Regions from separate parts of the Gracilibacillus caseinilyticus genome, predicted to be linked through region 2. Evidence: a T-box and tRNA genes for the amino acid it is inferred to sense, from the RefSeq annotation. Region 2 holds a T-box; the other holds one or more tRNA genes.
The links. A T-box is a leader RNA that pairs with one kind of tRNA and senses whether it is charged. The one in region 2 lies ahead of trpS (tryptophan--tRNA ligase), so its partner is inferred to be a tRNA-Trp.

Region 1 (8,109 bases), 2.1 Mb from region 2:
AAACCGGAGGAAGGTGGGGATGACGTCAAATCATCATGCCCCTTATGACCTGGGCTACACACGTGCTACAATGGATGGTACAGAGGGTAGCGAAACCGCGAGGTCAAGCAAATCCCATAAAACCATTCTCAGTTCGGATTGCAGGCTGCAACTCGCCTGCATGAAGCCGGAATCGCTAGTAATCGTGGATCAGCATGCCACGGTGAATACGTTCCCGGGCCTTGTACACACCGCCCGTCACACCACGAGAGTTGGCAACACCCGAAGTCGGTGGGGTAACCTTTGGAGCCAGCCGCCGAAGGTGGGGCCAATGATTGGGGTGAAGTCGTAACAAGGTAGCCGTATCGGAAGGTGCGGCTGGATCACCTCCTTTCTAAGGATTATAGGAACACCTTTTACAAGGTGACAAATCATACTTGGTTGTTTGGTTCAGTTTTGAGAGATCAATACTCTCTTGAACTTGTACCTTGAAAACTAGATAAGAGTAATCAGGACGTGGAAGCAACTGCTTGACAGCTGTGGAAACGAAACTGATGACAAGACATCAAACAATAACCAACTCGCTTTTCATTGGAATAAAGTAAGTATAGTTAAGTGAAGAAGGGCGCACGGTGGATGCCTTGGCACTAGGAGCCGATGAAGGACGGGACAAACACCGATATGTCTCGGGGAGCCGTACGTAGGCCTTGATCCGAGAATTTCCGAATGGGGAAACCCTCTGCTCGTCATGGAGTAGAACATTTATCTGAATCCATAGGATAAATGAGGCAGACCCGGGGAACTGAAACATCTCAGTACCCGGAGGAAGAGAAAGCAAACGCGATTTCCCGAGTAGCGGCGAGCGAAACGGAATTAGCCCAAACCAAAAAGCTTGCTTTTTGGGGTTGTAGGACACTCCTTTGGAGTTACAAAGAAATACATTAGACGAAGTGGTCTGGAAAGGCCCATTATAGAAGGTAACAATCCTGTAGTCGAAAATGTGTTTCCTCCGGAGTGGATCCTGAGTACGGCGGAACACGTGAAATTCCGTCGGAATCCGGGAGGACCATCTCCCAAGGCTAAATACTCCCTAGTGACCGATAGTGAACCAGTACCGTGAGGGAAAGGTGAAAAGCACCCCGGGAGGGGAGTGAAAGAGAACCTGAAACCGTGTGCCTACAAGTAGTCGGAGCCCTTTTATGGGTGACGGCGTACCTTTTGTAGAATGGACCGGCGAGTTACGATCCCCTGCAAGGTTAAGTGGAAGACACGGAGCCGCAGCGAAAGCGAGTCTGAACAGGGCGTTTTAGTAGGTGGTCGTAGACCCGAAACCGTGTGATCTACCCATGTCCAGGGTGAAGGTCAGGTAACACTGACTGGAGGCCCGAACCCACGCACGTTGAAAAGTGCGGGGATGAGGTGTGGGTAGGGGTGAAATGCCAATCGAACACGGAGATAGCTGGTTCTCTCCGAAATAGCTTTAGGGCTAGCCTCAAGGCATGTATGTTGGAGGTAGAGCACTGATTGGACTAGGGGCCCTTACCGGGTTACCGAATTCAGTCAAACTCCGAATGCCAATCATATTACCTTGGGAGTCAGACTATGGGTGATAAGGTTCATAGTCGAAAGGGAAACAGCCCAGACCGTCAGCTAAGGTCCCAAAGTATACGTTAAGTGGAAAAGGATGTGGCGTTGCATAGACAACCAGGATGTTGGCTTAGAAGCAGCCATCATTTAAAGAGTGCGTAATAGCTCACTGGTCGAGTGACGCTGCGCCGAAAATATACCGGGGCTAAACGTATCACCGAAGCTACGGATTGATCTACGATCAATGGTAGGAGAGCGTTCTAAGTGCAGCGAAGTCAGACCGTGAGGACTGGTGGAGCGCTTAGAAGTGAGAATGCCGGTATGAGTAGCGAAAAAGAAGTGAGAATCTTCTTCACCGAATGCCTAAGGTTTCCTGAGGAAGGCTCGTCCGCTCAGGGTTAGTCGGGGCCTAAGCCGAGGCCGAAAGGCGTAGGCGATGGACAACAGGTTGATATTCCTGTACCACCCAATTCCGTTTGAGTGATGGGGGGACGCAGAAGGATAAGGAATGCGCACCACTGGATGTGTGCGTTGAAACAGTAAGTGAGTCAGATAGGCAAATCCGTCTGGCAATCACAAGCTGTGATCAGGAGGGAAATATAGTACCGAAGTTCCGGATTTCACGCTGCCAAGAAAAGCCTCTAGCAAGGAAAAGGGTGCCCGTACCGCAAACCGACACAGGTAGGCGAGGAGAGAATCCTAAGGTGATCGGGAGAACTCTCGTTAAGGAACTCGGCAAAATGACCCCGTAACTTCGGGAGAAGGGGTGCTTCTTTTGCGAGAAGCCGCAGTGAAAAGGCCCAAGCGACTGTTTAGCAAAAACACAGGTCTCTGCGAAGCCGTAAGGCGAAGTATAGGGGCTGACACCTGCCCGGTGCTGGAAGGTTAAGGGGATGCGTTAGCATTAGCGAAGCGTTGAACCGAAGCCCCAGTAAACGGCGGCCGTAACTATAACGGTCCTAAGGTAGCGAAATTCCTTGTCGGGTAAGTTCCGACCCGCACGAAAGGTGCAACGACTTGGGCACTGTCTCAACGAGAGACCCGGTGAAATTATACTATGCGTGAAGATGCGCATTACCCGCGACAGGACGGAAAGACCCCGTGGAGCTTTACTGTAGCCTGATATTGAATGTTGGTACAGCTTGTACAGGATAGGTGGGAGCCTGAGATACGTGAGCGCTAGCTTACGTGGAGGCGCCGGTGGGATACCACCCTGGCTGTATTGACCTTCTAACCCAGAACCGTGATCCGGTTCGGAGACAGTGTCAGGTGGGCAGTTTGACTGGGGCGGTCGCCTCCTAAAATGTAACGGAGGCGCCCAAAGGTTCCCTCAGAATGGTTGGAAATCATTCGCAGAGTGCAAAGGCAGAAGGGAGCTTGACTGCGAGACCTACAAGTCGAGCAGGGACGAAAGTCGGGCTTAGTGATCCGGCGGTACCGAATGGAAGGGCCGTCGCTCAACGGATAAAAGCTACCCCGGGGATAACAGGCTTATCTCCCCCAAGAGTCCACATCGACGGGGAGGTTTGGCACCTCGATGTCGGCTCATCGCATCCTGGGGCTGTAGTCGGTCCCAAGGGTTGGGCTGTTCGCCCATTAAAGCGGTACGCGAGCTGGGTTCAGAACGTCGTGAGACAGTTCGGTCCCTATCCGTCGTGGGCGTTGGAAGTTTGAGAGGAGCTGTCCTTAGTACGAGAGGACCGGGATGGACACACCGCTGGTGCACCAGTTGTTCTGCCAAGAGCATCGCTGGGTAGCTACGTGTGGAAGGGATAAGTGCTGAAAGCATCTAAGCATGAAGCCCCCCTTAAGATGAGACTTCCCATCACGTAAGTGAGTAAGATCCCTCAGAGACGATGAGGTTGATAGGTTCGAGGTGGAAGCATGGTGACATGTGAAGCTGACGAATACTAATAGATCGAGGACTTATCTATACCAACGGTTTTGTTGATGTCAAAAATTCTTATCTAGTTTTGAAAGTATTTTTAAATTTATACTTGATTTTTTCAAAATACATAGTATAATATTCTTTGTCACTGAAAACAGTACAGGCTTGGTGGCGATAGCGAAGAGGTCACACCTGTTCCCATGCCGAACACAGCAGTTAAGCTCTTCAGCGCCCATGGTAGTTGGGGCTCGCGCCCCTGCAAGAGTAGGACGTTGCCAAGCAATTTCATTCCATTCCACAGTAGCTCAGTGGTAGAGCAATCGGCTGTTAACCGATCGGTCGTAGGTTCGAATCCTACCTGTGGAGCCAATGGAGAGCTGTCCGAGTGGTCGAAGGAGCACGATTGGAAATCGTGTGTGCGGTCAACGCCGTACCGAGGGTTCGAATCCCTCGCTCTCCGCCACTTTAAATATAGGCCCGTTGGTCAAGTGGTTAAGACACCGCCCTTTCACGGCGGTAACACGGGTTCGAATCCCGTACGGGTCACCATAAATGCCACTTAACTTTTAGGAAAGTATAAATCCTTTCAAATGGAGGATTAGCTCAGCTGGGAGAGCACTTGCCTTACAAGCAAGGGGTCGCAGGTTCGAGCCCTGCATCCTCCACCATTTTTAAATTAACATTATTTATATTATCGCGGGGTGGAGCAGTCTGGTAGCTCGTCGGGCTCATAACCCGAAGGTCGCAAGTTCAAATCTTGCCCCCGCAACCAATTTTTCTTACTACGATGAAATAATTTCTTCGAAAGAAAATGTTCGTAGTGCCCATTGGGTGCAACCTAATGGTCCGGTAGTTCAGTTGGTTAGAATGCCTGCCTGTCACGCAGGAGGTCGCGGGTTCGAGTCCCGTCCGGACCGCCACTTATAAAACAACATATCATGTTTTCATTCATTAATATGGCTCGGTAGCTCAGTCGGTAGAGCAACGGACTGAAAATCCGTGTGTCGGCGGTTCGATTCCGTCCCGAGCCACCACTTTAAAAAAATTCACGTTTATGTTTATATTTTTATGGAGGGATAGCGAAGTTGGCCAAACGCGGCGGACTGTAAATCCGCTCCCATCGGGTTCGTAGGTTCGAGTCCTACTCCCTCCACCATTTTAATTTAATAATTATATTATTTATTGTAGGGGTATAGTTTAACGGTAGAACAGAGGTCTCCAAAACCTCCAGTGTGGGTTCGATTCCTACTACCCCTGTTTTTCTTGTGATGGCGATCATGGCGAAGTGGTTAACGCACCGGATTGTGGTTCCGGCACGCGTGGGTTCGATCCCCACTGGTCGCCCCATTATATATTTTATTGGGCTATAGCCAAGCGGTAAGGCAACGGTTTTTGGTACCGTCATGCGCTGGTTCGAATCCAGCTAGCCCAGCCATTTTAAGCGGAAGTAGTTCAGTGGTAGAACACCACCTTGCCAAGGTGGGGGTCGCGGGTTCGAATCCCGTCTTCCGCTCCATTTGTATTTAACATATTCAAGTATTATTTTCATATACTATATAATATCGAGGCGGCATAGCCAAGTGGTAAGGCAGAGGTCTGCAAAACCTTTATCACCGGTTCAAATCCGGTTGCCGCCTCCATCATAATTATGCCGGTGTGGCGGAATTGGCAGACGCGCACGACTCAAAATCGTGTTCCTCACGGAGTGCCGGTTCGACCCCGGCCACCGGTACTAAATACACAACTAAAACGTTGTAACATCAAGGCTTCGCACTAATAAGTGCGGAGCTTTTTTGTATTCTCATAACACTACAAAATAGGCTCTATTATATATGTTGGGGTTTGAAAAAATTAAGCATAATAAAACACGCAAGCTCCTATATCCTTTACACTTGAATGGACTAGAAACAAACCAAAGGGATAGGAGATGCGTGTACATGCAGTTTAACATGAATTTACCAGGATTAGAAAGTGTTATTGTTACTAAGATGGAGGAGTTGGAGGGGGACTTTTACTTACATATAAAGTTGCCTGTTAAGAAACACCGTTGTCCTGCTTGTGGGGAAAGAACAAGCCACGTCCATGACTATAGAATACAAAAGGTACAACACTTAAAGCTCTTTGAACGAACATCTTATCTGTTTTATAGGAAGCGAAGATACGTTTGTACTTGTGGAAAGAGGTTTCCTGAGAAAAACCAAGTTGTAGGGCGATATCAAAGACATTCAAAGGAATGGAATCAAGCCCTAGGGCTTCGTGTTATTCAGGGAAAAAACTTTAAAGATACTGCTGGTCAGTTCAGAACTTCTCAAACAACAGCTATTCGTCGATTTGATCAACTAGCAGCTACTAGTTTAAAAGAAGTGGACACGTTACCACCAGTAATAGCTATCGATGAATATAAAGGGGATACAACAGAAGGTAAATACCAAGTAATCATCGCAAATGGAGAAACGGGTGTCCCGCTTGATATATTACCGAATCGCTCTGTACGTACGATTAAAAAGTACTTAGCTAAAAAAGGATCTCAAGTAAAGATGGTTGTCATGGATATGAGCTAAAGCTTTAAGTCAGCAGTTCAAAAGGCTTTGCGGAACCCCATCATCATTGCAGATCGCTTCCACTTTTGTCGGTATATTTATTGGGCTTTAGAACGAGTGAGAAGACGTGTTCAAAAAGAATTCCATGATTACGACCGCAAAAAGTGCAAGCGTATGAAACACATTTTTTATAAACGATATGAAGAACTGAGTAGTAAGCAACACTGGTATTTAGACAGATATTTAGGCTTGTCGGAGGATTTACGACAGGCCTATGGTTTAAAGGAAGCATTCCGCTCCTGGTTTGAAGGAGCGAAAAAGGTTGGAACAAAAGATTTAGGTGAAGTAAAACAAGGACTGTATAACTATTACAAACAGGTAGAAAAAGCAGGACTAGATGAGTTCATCAAAGCCGCTGGTACACTCAAGAACTGGCAAGCAGAAGTTTTAAATAGTTTTGCCTTTGACTACAACACTGGATTTGTGGAGGGCCTAAATAACCAAACAAAGGTTATTAAACGTAATGCATTTGGCTTTAAACGATACGATCGATTAAGGTTACGTGTATTACTGCATCATCAATTTAAAAACCTAGATTTTCAAGTTGGTTAAGGGATAGGAGCAAAGATTCCTACCCCAACATTTGACGCAGAACCATTTTCTCAAATGGAACTACTTCTATTAGTCATAATTTAGTGATTCCTTCTTTCATATGATAGTATTGACCAGGTAATTTATTGCTTAGATAAAATTTCTTGGTAAACTTATCTCCGTAATCCAGTGTAAATCTTTAGTTTCCCCTGTTGATGGGTTAACAAATACCAACATTAATTCTACATATTTTTAACCTATAAAACTTAGCTGAATCAATTGATGTTGCATATTTAGTATATCTATTTGCATCAGTTTCGCCATTAAGAGCTGTTGAGCTATTTACTGAAAGTATATTATTTTGTCTTCTTGTATTTCATCCGTATTTTTACTTTTCCACTGTACCAACATATAGATACCTGTAATGTCATTTAGCCTTATTGGGTCCCCATCTGGATTGATAAGCTGAATGGTTTTATCTAGTTGGTACCGGTCGCTTAGTCCGAGTAAGCCCGAGGGATATTTTCTATTAAAGATGTAATGGCGGATATTCGGAAAAGTCTTGAGGGAGCCCAAGTCCTAGACGATATGATGGCTTTTGTAAAGTCTAAACGTGGAGACGTGGCAAAAATGTGAAACAGTCTGAATCCATGACTAGAATAATGAATGCTATGACTGTTGAAGCACTAATTAAACAAGCAGGAGGCTCTATACCTAACTCAATGGTTATGGAAGTAATAAATCTTTAAATCAAATTAAGTAAATGTAATACATTTCCATTTACTCTTCAATATTTGATTTTAAGTTAGAAAGTGTAAGCCAAATTATTGGTAATTTAATTAGATAACGAATTCATCCCAGTAAATAATAACATGCTTTCTATAACAACCATTCATTTTTATGTTAAATTTAAATAAAATCGTTTGAAAATAGTAATTAATTTATTGTTCATTGTGCCAAATGCAAAATTGAAATCCACTATTATTATGAAGGGCAATTAATCTTGATTATAACATTTATATGTACTTTAACATTTTTTTAACAAGTTTGTGATATACTTTTTCTCAAAATACGAGGAGGTACAAGATGAGTAGTATATTAGTTGTAGAAGATGATGAAAAATTAAACAAAGTAATGTGGAAATATTTAAGTGACCAAGGGTACACTGTAGTAAGTTGTTTAGATGCTGATACAGCGATGGAAACACTCACAGAACAAAAGATTGATATTATTGTGTCTGATATCATGATGAAGGGGATAGATGGATTTGAATTTGCTGACTCTGTTAGAAGACTAAATAAAACCATTCCAATTCTTTTTGTGTCAGCATTAGATGACACAAAAAGAAAAGGTTATCGAATGGGAATTGATGATTATATGGTCAAACCAATAGAATTGGAAGAGTTACTTATGCGTGTAGAAGCACTGATTCGACGAGCAAATATTGCAAATGAAAAAGAACTTAGAGTCGGTGATTTAGTTCTAAATGCTGAGGAGGTAACTGCTTTTTTGAATGAAGAGCCA
Region 2 (8,109 bases):
GTAACCGCTCGATTATCATATTGAAACGACACGCCTAAATCACCTTGTACCATACCAGCCATATATTTGACATATTGTACCGGCACCGGCTCATCCAAACCATAGTGTTCCAACATTGACTCATACTGTTCTTCCGACATTTTTTGCGCATTTGCGTCAAAAGGAGAGCCTGGAAGCATCTTCATTAGAAAAAATGTTGCTGTTGCTATGATGAATAACGTGATGATCATGTATATAAGTCGTTGCAGTATATATTTGGCCATCGCATCCACCTCCTGTTTTTTCCCTAAATAATTTTATAATTGACGAAATATTCACACTATTGCCTAAAAAGGATAAAAGAGAGTACAGCTCATCTAATCATCGGCTATACTCTCTTTTCCATTATTTGATATTAGATTAGCTTACTTTTGAATATCTACATATTTAAAGCTGTAATCATTACCAAATGGGTTCATGGTATCCATACCTTTTACATAGTCTTTAGAAAGCACAGAAGTTTTACGTTGCATGATCGGTGCAATTGCTGCATCCTCTAAAGCAATTTTTTCAGCTTGTTGAAGTGCTTCAAAACGCTCAACAGGTTTAGTCGCAAGTTCGTTCTTCGCAGATTTCACAAGTGCATCATAATCTTCGTTAGAATAACCAACGTCATTGTTTTCTCCACCTGTCACCCAAAGGTCTACGAAGGAAATAGCATCTTTATAGTCTGGACCCCAGCCAGATACAGCTAATTCATACTCATGTTTACGCATTAATTCTAGTTGTTGAGCCCATGGAACGTTAACTGTTTCCAATGTTAGTCCTTCTAAGTTCTCTTCTAATTCAGTTTTCATGAATTCACTAATTGATTTAGAAACATCTGTATCTCCACTTAGAAAGCTTAAAGTTACTTCCTCAAATCCTAACTCTTCTTTCGCTTTTTCCCAATATTCTTGAGCAGCTTCCACATCAAACGCTAACACATCACTACCAGTTTGGAAATCTTCACCTGTCTCAGGATGTTGAACAAAATCATGTGGTACAAAATAGTTTACTGGCTCTGAATCATTACCATATGCCACGTCAATATAAGATTGTTTATCAAATCCTTTAGCTAGTGCCATTCTGAAATTAAGGTTTTGCATATATTCAGACTTTTCAGCAGAAGCTTGATTCATTTTTAACCAGAAGACACTTGTCTCTGTTAATGATTTAAATTCTGGGCTTGTTTGATTGTCTTTTACTTGAGCCCCTTGTAAAGATACACGGTCAAGTTCACCAACTTCGTAGTTAGAAAGACCTGTATCCGCATCTTTAATTACTTTTACATTAATACTATTTAATGCAACATTTTCTGCATCCCAATAATCTTCGTTCTTTTCTAATACCCATCCACTTTCAGTTTCCCATTCCGTCATTTTGAATGGACCGTTAGAAAGCATGTTTTCAGGTGCTAATGCAAAATCTTCACCTTGTTCTTCAACAAATTCTTGATTTAGCGGTAAAAATGTCATAAATGCTGCATATGAATCCATGTAAGGAACCGCTTTTTCTAATTCTACTACAAACGTATAATCATCAGGTGCACTTACACCTAATTCAGATGGTTCCATATCACCAGCATAGATTTCAGCTGCATTTTTAATTTTACCACTCATTAAATAATTAGCGTAAAAAGAACCATTATCTGGATCAATTGCTCGTTGCCAGCCATAAACGAAATCTTGTGCAGTTACAGGATCTCCATTTTCCCATGTTGCATCTTCACGCAAATGGAAAGTATAAGTCAATCCATCCTCACTAATTTCTGTTTCGTCTTTATTCGCAACACCTGATACAATTTCACCACCAGTTGCTATACGATATAAGCCCTCATAGACAGCCGAAACATATTGGAAGGAGACGTTATCTTCAGCCATAATCGGATCCATTGTCGGAATATCTGCAGTTGCCGCAATATTCAAGACTTTTTCTTCATCTGTTTGCGTACTTTCAGATTCATTGGTATTTCCTTCCTCTTCTGATCCTTCTTCAGAATCACTTCCTGTTGTTGAACATGCTGCAAGTACTAGTCCTAAAAGCAGAGCTACTACTAGCAAAAACCATTTGTTTTGTCTCATTAATTAAACCCCCTAGTTTTATTAATTTATTATGAAGACAAATTTAACAATTCTTATTATACAAGGAATTTTCACACAATTCACTAAATTTTTATACATTTTGTTAAAAAAACTAATAAAATAGACCGATTCGCGCGAAAAAATGGTATTTAAGTCTTATTTTCTTTATTATATTTGGAATATTTAAAGTTTTCTTTATATTCCGATTATTCTGATAATTGATTTTGAGGTTATCATACTGCATAATTAGCTTGAAAGGAGACGACATTTATGACTCACATTAAGAGGCAGACCATTCTTTTTGTCATACACCTTCTATTATGCCTAGCTTTTGTATTTCTATTTATGGAAAAGTTCGTACTTTTGCATTATATTAATATATTGTTTTACCTTGGTGGAGGCTACTTAATAGCAGGATTGTTATTGTATGTTACGGCTAAACGTTTTTTCGATATTACGGCAGGCAGCTTTCAGAAAGTCTTTACGAATACTAGTAAACATAAACAATGGGAAAGTACCATTGTTTCAGTACGCCCCCCATCTGAACGGGTCAGTATACAAGCACTTCGATTTTTCATCGTACAGGGAAGTGGTTTACTGATCATAATGCTCGTATTACTTGTAATATATTATGGATAACTCGAATTATGCTTGAAAAATCTTGCAACATTTTATATAATTCAATCAAATCATAAAGTCTGGAATTTAGAAGATAGAAGTACTTTTTCTCCGCTAGCTTGAAGAGAGCCTATGGATGCTGCAAATAGGTACTAAGGGAAAAAGGAATTGGAATTTTCTTAGGACGTATTCCATGTCACTAGGCATTACTAGTACTTAAGTGATCACTTTTATCGTGATAACAAGGGTGGTACCGCGGTTCATTCGTCCCTTTTTTCGGGAAGAGAATGGACTTTTTTTAATGCAAAAAAAACAGTAGAGGTGAGGAAAATGAAAACAATATTCTCTGGTATTCAACCAAGTGGAAGTCTAACATTAGGAAATTATTTAGGAGCGATGAAGCATTTTGTTTCACTACAGGAAGAGAACAATTGCTATTTCTGCGTCGTAGATGAACATGCCATTACCGTCCCACAAGATCGACTGAAGCTTCGTGACAATATTAAATCACTTGCAGCGTTATATATTGCATCAGGTATTGATCCTGATAAATCAGTATTATTCATCCAATCCGAGGTCCCTGCCCACACGCAGTTAGGCTGGATGTTACAAACGGTAAGTTATATAGGCGAACTCGAGCGAATGACACAGTTTAAAGACAAATCTCATGGAAAAGAAGCCGTGTCTGCAGGGTTATTAACCTACCCACCATTAATGGCTGCCGATATTCTACTTTATAATACCGATATCGTACCAGTTGGCGAGGATCAAAAACAGCATCTTGAGCTGACTCGTGATCTCGCTCAACGATTCAACTATCGATTTAATGACATTTTTACCATCCCGGAAATCAGCATTCCGAAGGTAGGAGCAAGAATCATGTCATTACAGGAACCAACGAAAAAAATGAGTAAATCTGATGATAATCAAAAAGCATCTATCTTTATGCTCGATACCGAAAAACAGATTGAAAAGAAAATTAAAAGTGCTGTAACCGATTCTGATGGTATCGTGAAGTTTGATAAAGAGAATAAGCCGGGAATAAGCAACTTGCTTACTATTTTTGCAAGCTGTACAGGTGAAACCGTTGAAGAAGTAGAAGCACGATATGAAGGAAAAAACTATGGTGAGTTTAAACAAGATACAGCTAATGCTGTGATCGACGCCTTACGCCCTATCCAGGAACGCTATTACCAGTTAATTGAATCAGACGAATTGGACGACTTACTCGATCAAGGCGCAGATAAAGCTAATTTCGCCGCTACTAAAATGATACGCAAAGCGAAAAAAGCAATGGGACTTGGCAGAGTGAAAAAGAAAAGATAAGCGAGAAAAACCGGGAATACCCCCGATCCTAACTAACAAAATAATATCCAACTACCTATAACATGGATTATGTATAGTGGAGCTGTCTGATATGGAGGTAATTTTGATAGATTTTATCTGCTTAGCAAAGCTCCGGAAATATGCTCCGCGTCCTGTGGGCACGGCTTCAGCTAGGCTACTACTTGCACTGCTTCGTTGCTGCCTTGTGCCGAGGAAGCCCGCTTCGAAGCAATACTTGTAGACACAGGCACAGACTAAGTGGATCTTCAGCTCGCGCTGATTCCACGGGAGTCTCCGTATATTTCCTACGCTTAAGTAAAGTGCTACAATGAATGGAACAGCTTAAAGCAGTCGTGTTATGCATAGAACATCATCAAATTTAGATGTAAATCTTGCAGGTGATGCTCCTTAACCTACCTGTCGCATTAATTGTGGAGCTATACATGAGCGTAGACCAACCACGTAGACTCACCGCGGGACGCGGAGTGGTTGGACGGAGCGGTATCCCAGCACATGAATCATTTCAAGATTTCTTCAACGCTAGTTAACATAATCCATGTTATAAGAACCCATATTTAATCATAAGCCAACTTGATTCACTTTAATAAAAAAGATTCCGATATCTTTTGACTATCGGAATCTTTTTTATGTGCTTAATTATGATCGTAATGATTTTGTGGAATAGGTATCCTGTTCGCGCTCCCAAATGTCTTCATAGAAAGCCTGTCCTTTGATGATCTGTTTGCAAAATTCTTCATGATGGATACTCCAGCCTTCTACCACCTCATTATATAGCGTTTGCCAAGCTTTCTGGAATGTCATTTCTTTGATGGTGTGATAGCGTTCCGGTGACCATTCTGTCAGCCAATACCGTACTTCTTCCGAACACTGTCCTACATTTAACTGGTCTAATGCGATCATTAATAATTGCTTTAATTGACGTTCTTTTCTTGTTAAGCCCACCATATAATTGGTTGGCAATGATAAAATGTGAAATTCTTTATCCGTTGTATTACTTAACGAATAGGTTGTAGCCGTTCTTCCTTCAATCAGGTCTGCTACTAAACGCTCCTGGCGAGGAATTAACCGGCTTTTTCTAATCGGGATATGATAACCCATTGTATCGAATGCCAGAATTGCCGTACCATTCGTTACAATACAGGCGTAATCTAACGCCTTTCGTTCCTGATTTTTTCGCACATACGCACGTTGATAAATTTTGTCTAATATCTCTTGAGGAATATCTTGTAAGTCATTTTCAATGTAATCGAAGGTTTTGTTGTCAATGAAGAGTATTGGAGCTTGATCGAGAATTTCTATGCCGTCAGCCTTTCTCCATTCATGAAAAGGACATACATTGTAGCCATTTTCTTCACCTTCAAACCAGTTGACCCATACATCATGTAAATACAACATATTACGAACCCTCACTTTAGCTAATCTGTTTATCAAACAGTATGACCATTACAAGATAATTTATTCTTCTCTTGTTATTATTTAACAGAATACATCGAGATCTTCTGTAATGAAAAGCCCATCAAAATAATGCCAACAATCAAAAAATAACACTCCATTTTTGTCTGAACAATTGACAGATAATCGATGAAAGATAAGCCAGCAGGAATAAAATTCAAATAGAGTATGATCGAAATACCACCGGAGATAGAAAAGCCAAATCCTATTAAAAAAATAAATACATATACCACCCTAATCCGCTCCTTAACCGGTTTATACATGTATATGTACAAGCCTTCTATCTATTACAAATGATAGGAACGTTATGCAAGGATTTTTCTTTCTATAATAGGATTGTGAGGATGCTCTTGTTTACGATACAGGAACGAAGAAGTGCAGATTGCCAGCTTCCTTTAATACAGATTATGTCTGCTTTTGGACCACATTGATATATTGTGAGTGCTGGGATACCACTCCGGCCAACCACTTCGCGTCCTGCGGGGCATATTTCCGTAGCTTTGCTAAGCACATTCCATCTGTCAAAATGGCCATATTGATATGCATAAAAAAACTCCACTTATGCTAAGTGGAGTTTTTTTTCAATTATTGATATTTCTTAAAGACTAACGTTACATTATGACCACCGAAACCTAGTGAGTTAGTGATGGCGATGTTAACGTCTTGTTCGATTGCTTTGTTCGGAACATAGTTTAAATCGCACGCTTCGTCTGGTGTTTCATAGTTGATCGTTGGTGGCACAATGCTGTCTTGAATCGATTTCACACAGATAATGGATTCAATTGCACCTGCAGCACCCAATAAGTGACCAGTCATGGACTTAGTAGAAGACACATTAAATTGATAAGCATGATCCTTGAACACCGACTTGATTGCTGCTGTCTCATAGGAATCATTATATGCCGTACTTGTACCATGGGCATTTACATAATCAACTTGCTCTGGAGAGATTTCAGCATCATCAATCGCTTGCTGCATTGCACGTGCTGCTCCTTCTCCTTCCGGTGCTGGTGAAGTAATATGATAAGCATCGCCGGAAGCACCATATCCTAAGATTTCGGCATAAATCGTCGCCCCACGTTTTTGAGCGGATTCTAATGACTCAATCACTAGGATACCTGCACCTTCCCCCATAACGAAACCGTCACGATTTTTATCAAAAGGTCTGCTAGCTGTTTTCGGATCATCATTGAAAGATAAAGCTTTCGCAGTCGAGAAACCAGCAAAAGACATATCCGTCAATGGTGCTTCTGCTCCACCAGTAATCATGTAATCTGCATCACCGCGTTCGATTACTTTAAATGCATCACCGATCGAATTGGCACCTGAAGCACAAGCTGTAACAGAACAGTTGTTAATTCCTTTTGCACCTAATTGAATTGATACTTGACCCGCTGCCATATCCGGAATAAGCATCGGTACGAAAAATGGGCTTACTCTTTTATAGCCTTTATCCATAAATCGACGGAATTGTTCGTCATAAGTAGCCATACCACCGATTCCTGAACCAATCCAAACACCTACACGATGAGCATTGTCATCATTAATATCAAGCTTCGCATCTTCAACTGCCATTTTTGCAGCTGCTACCGCGTACTGTGTAAATAAATCCATTCGCTTGGATTCTTTTTTCTCCATGTACTGTTTAGGATCCCAATCCTTTACTTCAGCTGCTACTTTCGCAGGAAAATCATCTTTATTTACCTTTGTCACATAATCTATTCCAGAAGTACCTGATTGAATCTGATCCCAAAATTGAGTAACGGTATTTCCTAATGAAGTGACCGCCCCCATACCAGTTATCACAACTCGATTTTTAGTCATTATGATTCCTCCATTTCTTTATTTGCCCCACTTTAACGCGACAGCGCCCCAAGTTAGACCTCCACCGAAGCCTACTAAGACTACTAAATCATTATCCTTTATTTTACCGTTTTTTACGCCTTCAGACAAAGCAATAGGTATGGAAGCCGCTGAAGTATTGCCGTATTTATTAACATTCACGGCCATTCGATCTACTTCAATACCAAGTCGTTGTCTGGCAGCTTCCATAATACGGATGTTTGCCTGGTGCGGAATTAAATAGTCGACATCCTCTTTAGCATAACCTGCTTTTTCCACAACATTTACAGAGGATTCTGGCATTTGGCGAACAGCAAATTTAAACACCTCGCGACCATTCATAAAAATAAAGTCTTCGTTTTGTGCTAAATATTGGCCGCCGCTGCCATCAGCGCCTAGTTCAAACGAGAGTATACCTCGTTCGTCACTTACAGGCCCCATAACGGCTGCGCCTGCTCCATCACCAAATAACACACAAGTATTACGATCAGACCAGTCTGTAATTTTAGACAGTTTTTCTGCTCCAATAATTAAAATATGTTTATATGATTCGGTTTCAATAAATTTCTGTGCAGTAATCATACCATACATAAATCCGGCACAAGCTGCACTGATATCCATCGCCGCTGCTTTTGTTGCTCCTAAACGTTCTTGCAATTTACAAGCTACTGTCGGAAAAGGCTGATCAGGAGTTACCGTTGCGACTAGAATTAAATCTAAATCTTCTCCTGTTATACCTGCTTCATCT

Region 1: it has a tRNA-Trp gene. The T-box ahead of trpS (tryptophan--tRNA ligase) is inferred to sense a tRNA for this amino acid. The anticodon was not compared.

What each region holds. Positions count from the first base shown of each region.
Region 1 is NZ_CP095072.1:275,860-283,968, reverse strand. It holds rRNA gene MUN88_RS01310 (16S ribosomal RNA) at 1-373, shown strand, start outside; rRNA gene MUN88_RS01305 (23S ribosomal RNA) at 589-3,500, shown strand; rRNA gene rrf (5S ribosomal RNA) at 3,619-3,735, shown strand; tRNA gene MUN88_RS01295 (tRNA-Asn) at 3,749-3,823, shown strand; tRNA gene MUN88_RS01290 (tRNA-Ser) at 3,826-3,917, shown strand; tRNA gene MUN88_RS01285 (tRNA-Glu) at 3,929-4,003, shown strand; tRNA gene MUN88_RS01280 (tRNA-Val) at 4,047-4,122, shown strand; tRNA gene MUN88_RS01275 (tRNA-Met) at 4,150-4,226, shown strand; tRNA gene MUN88_RS01270 (tRNA-Asp) at 4,298-4,374, shown strand; tRNA gene MUN88_RS01265 (tRNA-Phe) at 4,413-4,488, shown strand; tRNA gene MUN88_RS01260 (tRNA-Tyr) at 4,525-4,610, shown strand; tRNA gene MUN88_RS01255 (tRNA-Trp) at 4,641-4,711, shown strand; tRNA gene MUN88_RS01250 (tRNA-His) at 4,726-4,801, shown strand; tRNA gene MUN88_RS01245 (tRNA-Gln) at 4,815-4,889, shown strand; tRNA gene MUN88_RS01240 (tRNA-Gly) at 4,896-4,970, shown strand; tRNA gene MUN88_RS01235 (tRNA-Cys) at 5,021-5,094, shown strand; tRNA gene MUN88_RS01230 (tRNA-Leu) at 5,105-5,186, shown strand; partial or broken gene MUN88_RS01225 (ISL3 family transposase) at 5,386-6,606, shown strand; gene MUN88_RS01220 (response regulator transcription factor) at 7,672-8,109, shown strand, end outside.
Region 2 is NZ_CP095072.1:2,659,695-2,667,803, reverse strand. It holds gene opp3b (oligopeptide ABC transporter permease) at 1-263, opposite strand, end outside; gene MUN88_RS12565 (peptide ABC transporter substrate-binding protein) at 405-2,102, opposite strand; gene MUN88_RS12560 (DUF3899 domain-containing protein) at 2,373-2,741, shown strand; T-box leader at 2,805-2,995, shown strand; gene trpS (tryptophan--tRNA ligase) at 3,051-4,046, shown strand; gene MUN88_RS12550 (DUF3603 family protein) at 4,704-5,462, opposite strand; gene MUN88_RS12545 (YuzI family membrane protein) at 5,540-5,752, opposite strand; gene fabF (beta-ketoacyl-ACP synthase II) at 6,105-7,343, opposite strand; gene MUN88_RS12535 (beta-ketoacyl-ACP synthase III) at 7,362-8,109, opposite strand, start outside.